Regions from separate parts of the Bradyrhizobium sp. Ken64 genome, predicted to be linked through region 1. Evidence: riboswitches for the same ligand, from Rfam matches in the RefSeq annotation. Region 1 holds a riboswitch; the other holds the start of a gene.
What was found. A riboswitch is a leader RNA that binds a small molecule or an ion and turns the genes downstream of it on or off. The one in region 1 is predicted to bind S-adenosylmethionine.
Positions count from the first base shown of each region.

Region 2: another riboswitch for S-adenosylmethionine. It lies ahead of metX (homoserine O-acetyltransferase MetX); the one in region 1 lies ahead of AC0L2F_RS08250 (O-succinylhomoserine sulfhydrylase).

Region 1 is NZ_JBVVPA010000004.1:2,873-7,260, forward strand. Features, by position in the region: gene AC0L2F_RS08245 (SGNH/GDSL hydrolase family protein) at 1-958, shown strand, start outside; gene AC0L2F_RS08250 (O-succinylhomoserine sulfhydrylase) at 1,106-2,302, opposite strand; SAM riboswitch at 2,373-2,452, opposite strand; gene AC0L2F_RS08255 (2'-deoxycytidine 5'-triphosphate deaminase) at 2,533-3,669, shown strand; gene AC0L2F_RS08260 (PAS domain-containing protein) at 3,774-4,184, shown strand; gene AC0L2F_RS08265 (hypothetical protein) at 4,308-4,388, shown strand, end outside.
Region 2 is NZ_JBVVPA010000001.1:467,312-471,699, reverse strand. Features, by position in the region: gene AC0L2F_RS02270 (pyridoxal phosphate-dependent aminotransferase) at 1-936, opposite strand, end outside; gene AC0L2F_RS02265 (chorismate mutase) at 971-1,819, opposite strand; SAM riboswitch at 2,024-2,103, shown strand; gene metX (homoserine O-acetyltransferase MetX) at 2,194-3,396, shown strand; gene metW (methionine biosynthesis protein MetW) at 3,410-4,072, shown strand; gene AC0L2F_RS02250 (alpha/beta fold hydrolase) at 4,195-4,388, opposite strand, start outside.

The DNA of each region.
Region 1 (4,388 bases):
GCTGGCTGTGCCCGCAGCAGCGCTGCTGCTGGTGCTGAGTCCGGCCTCGCAGTCGCACGCGCAGACGCAGGCCGCACAGGCAACGCCGGCCCCGCAGCAGTCGGCTGATCCGGCTCTCGCTTCACCGTCCCAGACGACCATCGCCGCGACGTCCCCCGATCAGCGCGGCATCACGGCGCGCGCCATCGACAAGGTGAAGCAGGTCGCGAAATCCGCCGGCGACGTCTTCAGCCGTGTCCCCTGCCTGTCGCCGAAGGGCGGCGCGAAGGCAATGGGCTCGCTGCCGCATGTCGCGGGCAAGCTCGTCGCCGGCCAGCCCGTCGTCATCGTCGCGTTCGGCTCGTCGTCGACCGCCGGATTCGGCGCCAGCTCGCCGGAGTTCAACTATCCCAATCGCCTTGCCGCGCAGCTGCACCGGCACTATCCAACCGCCGACATCACCGTCGTCAATGCCGGCGTCGGCGGCGAGGACGCGCCCGAGATGATGAAGCGCCTCCAGAAAGAGGTGATCGACGTGCATCCGGATCTGGTGATCTGGCAGGTCGGCACCAATGCGGTGCTGCGCAATCTCGATCCCGGCGATACCGCGAAGCTGGTCGAGGACGGCATCAGCCGCATCCAGGCCGCCGGCGGCACCGACGTCGTGCTGGTCGATCCGCAATATTCGCCGGCCGTCAACCAGCGCGCCGAGAGCGCCGGCAAGATGGTGAAGCTGCTCGGCAAGGTCGCCGAGCTCCGTCACGTCGGCATCTTCCCGCGCTTCGAGGTGATGCGCGACTGGCACGAAAAGCAATCGCTTCCGGTCGAGAGTTTCGTGATCGCCGACGGCCTGCACATGAACGATTGGGGCTACGCCTGCTTCGCCCAGCTCCTCGGCGACGACATCATCCGCTCCGTCGGCCAGATCAAGCTCGGCGTCAACGTGCCCGCGGACGTGCGGACCTATCGGCCGATGTGACTTGTCGTCCCGGCGAAGGCCGGGACCCATACCGCGTGATCCATCAATGGTGCGCGGTGTTCGTACCGCTCCCCCCCTTAACTCTGGGTCTTCGCCAAACTGCTTCCTGTGGTTATGGGTCCCGGCCTTCGCCGGGACGACAATAATTCACGCCTTCTCCAGCGCCGCGGTCAGATCCTCGATCAGATCGTCCGCGTGCTCGAGCCCGGCCGAGAAGCGGATGAAGCCCTCGCTGATGCCGAGCGCGGCGCGGTCCTCCGGCTTCAGGCGCTGATGCGTCGTCGTTGCCGGATGCGTGACGAGGCTCTTGGCGTCGCCGAGATTGTTCGAGATCTTGGCAAGCTTGAGCTCGTTGAGCACGCGGAACGCCGCCTGCTTGCCGCCCTTGACCTCGAGGCCGACCAGCGTCGAGCCACCGCGCATCTGTTTCTTCACCAATGCAGCCTGCGGATGATCGGCGCGGCCGGGAAACACCAGCCGCGAAATCTTCGGATGGCTCGCCAGCACGTCCGCGATGCGCGCCGCCGTCTCGGTCTGCGCGCGCACGCGCACGGCGAGCGTCTCCAGGCCCTTGAGCAGGACCCAGGCGTTGAACGGCGAGATCGACGGGCCGGTCTGGCGCATGAAATTGTGGATGTGCTCGGCGATGAACGCTTCCGAGGACAGGATGATGCCGCCGAGACAGCGGCCCTGGCCGTCGATGTGCTTGGTCGCGGAATAGACCACGACGTCGGCGCCGAGCGCGAGCGGGCTCTGCCAGATCGGGGTGGCGAACACGTTGTCGACGACGAGCCGCGCGCCGCCACTGTGCGCGATCTCGGCAATGCCGGGAATGTCGAGCACGTCGAGCGTCGGATTGGTCGGGCTCTCCAGGAAAAACGTCTTGGTGTTCGGCTTCATGGCGCGCTGCCATTGGTCGAGATCGAGGCCGTCGACCAGCGTGGTCTCGATGCCGTAGCGCGGCAGCAAATCCTGCACGACGTAGAGACACGAGCCGAACAGCGCGCGCGAGGCCACGACGTGATCGCCGGCCTTGAGCGGCGCCAGGATCGCGGTCGTCACCGCGGCCATGCCGGTCGCGGCTGAACGGGCCGCTTCGGCGCCTTCGAGCTCGATCATGCGCCGCTCGAACATCGAGATGGTCGGATTGGAGTAGCGTGAATAGATGAAGCCGGGGTCCTCGCCCTTGAACCGCGCCTCGCACTCCTCGGCGCTGTTGTAGACGTAGCCCTGGGTCAGGAACAGCGACTCCGAGGTCTCGCCATATTGCGAGCGCAAAGTGCCGGAATGGACCAGGCGGGTTTCGGGACGGTAGTGGGCGGTTGGCGCCGGGGACTTCGACATAGGACCTCCTGAAGTGACCACCGAAAATGGTCACAAAAAAACCGGCCTGGAATATCTCCACGGGCCGGGATCACAGAGGTCCCCGGCCTGTTTAGCGACTTATTTAACGTGGCTGCAAGCCGGCCGGCTCAAATCACCACGGGATAAGTCATGCTCATATTCCGCAATGCCCTTTCCGTCAAGACGTCCATCGGATAGCCGTAAAACGCTCATATTTCCCGCATGTCGGGATGTGTTTGATCCCTGATGAGGACCCCGGGTTGACGTTCACGGTTGCCGCCGACGCCAATGGTATCCTGCCCGACCGCATGATCGCGGCGATGGCGGAGGGCGGTCTCATCCTGCCCGCTTACGACTTCGTCGAAAGCCAGATCCAGCCGGCGAGCCTCGATTTGCGTCTCGGCGACATCGCCTATCGCGTTCGCGCCAGCTTCCTGCCCGGTCCCGGTGCCACCGTGGCCGAGCGCATCGACGAGTTGAAGCTGCACGAGTTCAGTCTCGCCGACGGCGCGGTGCTGGAGACCAACTGCGTCTACATCGTGCCGCTGCTCGAAAGCCTCGCGCTGCCGCCGGAGATCGTCGCGGCCGCCAACCCGAAGAGCTCGACCGGCCGGCTTGACGTCTTCACCCGCGTGATCGCCGACGGCACCCGCCGCTTCGACATGATCGGTGCCGGCTATCACGGCCCGCTCTATGCCGAGATCAGCCCGAAGACGTTCCCGGTGCTGGTCAGCGAGGGCTCGCGCTTGAGCCAGGTGCGCTTCCGCACCGGCGATGCCATCCTCAACATCGACGACCTCGAGGCGCTGCACGCGACCGAGCGTCTCGTCGATATCGACGATGCCGATCTCACCGGCGGCGTCGCCGTCTCTGTTGATCTTTCCGGCGAGAAGAGCGGCGGCTTCGTCGGCTACCGCGCCAAGCGCCACACCGGCGTCATCGACGTCGATCGCCGCGCAGGCTATTCCGTCGAGGAGTTCTGGGAGCCGATCTCGGCCCGCCCCGACGGCAGCCTGATCCTCGATCCAGGCGAGTTCTATATCCTCGCGTCGAAAGAGGCGGTGCAGGTGCCGCCCGATTACGCCGCGGAGATGGTGCCGTTCGATCCGTTGGTCGGCGAGTTCCGCGTGCATTATGCCGGATTCTTCGATCCCGGCTTCGGCTATGCCGGCGCCGGCGGGCTGGGCTCGCGCGCCGTGCTCGAAGTGCGCTCGCGCGAGGTGCCGTTCATCCTCGAGCACGGCCAGATCGTCGGCCGCCTCGTCTACGAGAAGATGCTGGCCCGCCCCGACGCCATGTACGGCCAGCGCATCGGCTCAAACTACCAGGCCCAGGGCTTGAAACTGAGCAAGCATTTCCGGGTGTAGCGATCACCCCTCGCCCGGATGAGCGCAAGCGTCATCCGGGAAAGTCTCACTTGTGGCACGATCCCGGATTACGCTGCGCTCCATCCGGGCTACAAGGTGCTGACATGACCAATTCATCCGAACTCGACGCAAAAATCCTCGACGACGTCGCGGATGCGCTGATCTATTCGGATCGCTCCGGCACCATCATGCGCTGGAATCGCGCATCGTCCGCACTGTTCGGCTTCTCGGCGGACGAAGCGCTGGGCCAGAATCTCGACCTGATCATTCCCGAACATCTGCGCGCCGCGCACTGGAAGGGTTTCGAGGCCGCGCTTGCCAGCGGCGCGATGAAGCTTGCGGGCAAGCCGACACTGACCCGCGCGCTGCACAAGGGCGGACGCAAGCTCTACATCGAGATGACCTTTGCGCTGGTGCGGGACGCCGCTGGCGTGGTGCAGGGATCGGTGGCGATGGCGCGCGACGTCACCGAGCGCGTCGAGCGCGAGCGTGCCGCCAAGGCTGCGCAAATTTAGGGCTGCGCAAACTTCGTGATGCGGAATTGGCGCGCCGGCGTGCAGGGCGCCCCGCGTGCGGCTCGGCTTGTCCGTCGCCGGATGCAGTGACACACTCGATCAAAACAACGATCGGGAGCGAACATGACCGCCGCATCAGACGTCGCGCAGGAAGCTCAGTGGAAGCGCTGGCGCGCGGTTGCCGATCTCTATCACGCCTATTTC
Region 2 (4,388 bases), on a different contig from region 1:
CTTGCCCTCGGTCGGGAAGTGGATCAGCACGAAATTGGCGACGCTCGGCGTCACCTTCAGCCCGAGCTTGCCGATCTCCTCAGCGAGCCAGTTGCGCCAGGTCTCGGTGAACTGCTTCGACATGGCCTGGTGCGCGGTGTCCTCGATCGCGGCAACGGCAGCGTACATCGCCGGCGTCGACACGTTGAAGGGACCGCGGATGCGGTTGACCGCGTCGATGATATGCTCGGGGCCGAACATCCAGCCGATGCGCAGCGCGGCGAGACCGTGGATCTTGGAGAACGTGTGCGTTACCACCGTGTTCTCGGTGGTCGCGACCAGCTCGATCCCCATTTCATAGTCGTTGCGCGAAACGTAGTCGCAATAGGCCGCGTCCAACACCAGCAGCACGTGCGACGGCAGGCCGGCGCGCAGGCGCTTGACCTCGTCGAACGGCAGATAGGTGCCGGTCGGGTTGTTGGGGTTGGCGAGCCAGACCAGTTTCGTCCGCGGCGTCACGGCTTTCAGGATGGCGTCAACATCCGCGGTGAGGTTCTTCTCCGCCGCGACGACGTTCCTGGCGCCGACCGCCATGGTCGCGATCGGGTAGACGAGGAAGCCGTGCGTGGTCGAGATCGCCTCGTCGCCATGGCTCAGATAAGTGTGAGCGAGCAGGTTGAGGATCTCGTCCGAGCCGGCGCCGCAGATGATGCGGTTGGGATCGAGCCCGAAGGTGCGCCCGATCGCTTCGCGCAGCACGCGCGAGGTTCCTTCCGGATAGTCTTCCAGATGATCAGCCACGTGCTTGAACGCCTCGATCGCCCTCTGCGAGGGCCCGAACGGCGTTTCGTTGGCCGAGAGCTTGAACACCTTGCGGCCCGGCTCCGGCACCGGGGTCTTGCCGGGCGTGTAGGGCGCAATATCGAGAATGCCGGGGTTCGGCACGGGGCGGGACATCTTTAACTCCGGAATGGCTTAAGCGGTTCGCGACTTACGATTTCGACCCGGTCGGGGGCACCGTATAGCGCGTTGCGTGGCTGCCGACGAGGGCCGTGGAGCGCACCGAGGCACCCGCTTCGATCAGGGCAGTCTTGATTTTGTCGAGGCTGCTCGTCGCGGTGACCGAGACCAGCAGCGCGGCGCCGTCGAAGGCGGTATCGGGCACCGCCACGATCTCGGCGAGCGGCGACAGGGCGCGCGCGACCTCGGCGTTCCACCCCGACACGCGCACGCTGAAGGTCTCGACCTCCGTCACCAGGGCGCTGTCGGCGACGCGCGAGACCGCGAACACGGGCAACGCCGCCGGATGGTCGGCGCGCTCGACGAAAGGCAGCCGCGCGATGATCTTCGGTGCGCCTTCTGCCTCCAGCTCCAGCCACCATGGTGTGCGGCTGGAGGTCGCCGAGACCAGCGCAAGGTCGCCCTTGGATTTCGCCACCGCCTCGACCGCTGCTTGCGCGCTGAAATGCGCGACGTAAGGCACGGTGAATCCGAAATGGAAGCGTACGGAATCGCGCATCGCGGGCTCGCTTGCCGAAATGTCGGCATGCACGGAGAACGGCGCCTGAACGTAAGTGAACGTCGCGATGATGACGCGCCAGATGCTCTCGACGGTGTCGAGCGGCAGGATGCCGCGATGGCGCTGGACGAGGTCACGCATCATGGCGGCCTCGCGCGCCGGACGGAACGCCGAGCCGACCTCCTGGGTCTGCTTCACCTGGATCAGGCGGTCGATGATGTCGCCGCGCTGCATCAGCAGGCGATGCATGCCCTCGTCGATCGCGTCGATCTCCTTGCGCAATTCCTGGAGCGATGGTGGCGCGGGCGGACGTTGGGACATGTCTGTGAGGTGCTGTTGAGAGGCGTTCCAATGCGGATCAGTCGAGCCGTCACCGCTGCGATGGATGTCCTGATTAGGCAGTCGGGGCTGCGAAAGCAAAGAGAATTGCAATGGGAAATCGGGCCTTTTCCGCCCGCGGCGCGACGGGCGAATTTGGGCGATCCGGGCCGCGACTTGACGAAAACCGCCTGAGACGGTAGTTTTTACCCGTTCCGTGGTCATTTGAGCCGGCCGGCTTGCAGCCACGTTAAAAAACTCGCTAAACAGGCCGGGGACGCTTTCGATCCCGGCCGAACCTATCGTTCAGGCCGGGTTTTTCATGGCCTGATGTCAATGCGGTCACTTCTACGATCGCAAACGAGGTCGATGGTCAGATGGTTGGCGTCCAGTCAATTCCGAGTCCCGCGATCACCGCCGACGAGCGGTCGCACGAGGTGGATCATCCGAGCTCGCAGCTCGCGCAGTTCGGCTCGGAGCAGCCGCTGCGGCTCGATTGCGGGGTCGATCTCAGCCCGTTCCAGATCGCCTACCAGACTTACGGCGAGCTGAATGCCGATCGCTCCAATGCGATCCTGATCTGCCATGCGCTGACCGGCGACCAGCACGTCGCCAATGTGCACCCTGTCACCGGCAAGCCCGGCTGGTGGGAGACCTTGGTCGGCCCCGGCCGACCGCTCGATCCCAGCGAGTATTTTATCATCTGCTCCAACGTGATCGGCGGCTGCATGGGCTCGACCGGTCCGGCTTCGATCAATCCCGCGACCGGCAAGGTTTGGGGTCTCGATTTCCCCGTCATCACCATCCCCGACATGGTGCGCGCGCAGGCGATGCTGATCGACCGGCTCGGCATCGACACGCTGTTCGCGGTCGTCGGCGGCTCGATGGGCGGCATGCAAGTGTTGCAATGGACTGCGGCCTATCCGAGCCGCGTGTTCTCCGCGCTGGCGATTGCCTGCTCGACACGACACTCGGCGCAGAACATCGCGTTTCACGAGCTTGGCCGCCAAGCGGTGATGGCCGATCCCGATTGGCACCATGGCGGCTATGCCGACCACGGCCTCCATCCGCATCGCGGGCTCGCTGTCGCCCGGATGGCGGCGCACATCACCTATCTCTCGGACGCCGCCCTGCATCGAAAATTCGGACGGCGCATGCAGGACCGCGAACTGCCGACTTTCTCGTTCGACGCCGACTTCCAGGTCGAGTCTTATCTGCGCTACCAGGGCTCGTCCTTTGTCGAGCGCTTCGACGCCAACTCCTATCTCTATCTGACCCGCGCGATGGACTATTTCGACATCGCCGGCGACCATGGCGGCGTGCTGGCGAAGGCGTTCGCGGGGATCCAGACCCGCTTCTGCGTGGTCTCCTTCACCAGCGACTGGTTGTTCCCGACCTCGGAATCGCGCGCGCTGGTGCACGCCCTGAATGCGTCGAGTGCGCGGGTGTCGTTCGCCGAGATCGAAACCGATCGCGGCCACGACGCGTTCCTGCTCGACGTGCCCGAGTTCTTCGACATCGGCCGTGCCTTCCTGCAATCGGCAGGCAAGGCGCGCGGGCTCACTGCCAAGAAAGCTTAAAGGACGGCTAGCCATGTCTGTACAGGAAGCGTTGCCGCTGGGCGGCGTTGCGACCGGGCAGCCCGGTGATTTTCGCGCCGACCATGTGCTGGTGGCCGAGATGGTCAAGCCGGGCTCGAAGGTGCTCGACGTCGGCTGTGGCGAGGGCGACCTGCTCCAGCTGCTGGAAACCCGCGGCGTCGACGGCCGCGGCATCGAGCTGTCGCGCGAGGGCGTCAACCGCTGTGTCGCCAAGGGCCTTGCAGTGGTGCAGGGCGATGCCGACACTGACCTCGTGAACTATCCGGATGACGCCTTCGACTACGTGATCCTGTCGCAGACGTTGCAGGCGACGCGGCAGCCGAAAGTGGTGCTGGAGAATTTGCTGCGCATCGGCCGCCGCGCCATCGTGTCGTTCCCGAATTTCGGCTTCTGGAAGATGCGGCTCCAGCTCCTGATCGGCGGCCACATGCCGCGGACGGAGAATCTGCCGGCAAGCTGGTATGACACCGCCAACATCCATTTCTGCACCATCAAGGATTTCGTCGAGCTTTGCGACGCGATCGACGTCAAGATGGAACGTGCCGAGGCGCTCGACCTCTACGGCCGTCCGCTGCGGCTGCGGATGCCCTGGTGGGTGTGGAATCTGTTCGGCGAGCAGGGCGTGTTCTTGCTGACGCGAGGCGGCAGGAAGTAGGATTCCCGTAGCCCGGATGAAGCGTAGCGCAATCCGGGATTCTATCCGCGGAGGCGAAGGCCCCGGATTACGCTTGCGCTCCATCCGGGCTACGCGACGGAGCGTATGATGACGTCTTCGCGCTAATGTGCCGCCAGCGACCTCGGATCGCGCACCGGCCATCTTCCCGCTTCCACCAGCGTGACGAATCGTTCCACCGTTTCGTTGAACAGCGCGGGCTCTTCGAGATTGAGCACGTGGCCGGACTTCGGAAACATGGCGAGCCCCGCCGCAGGCAGATGCTTCTTGAGGAAGAGGCTCGGAGCGATGCACGGAT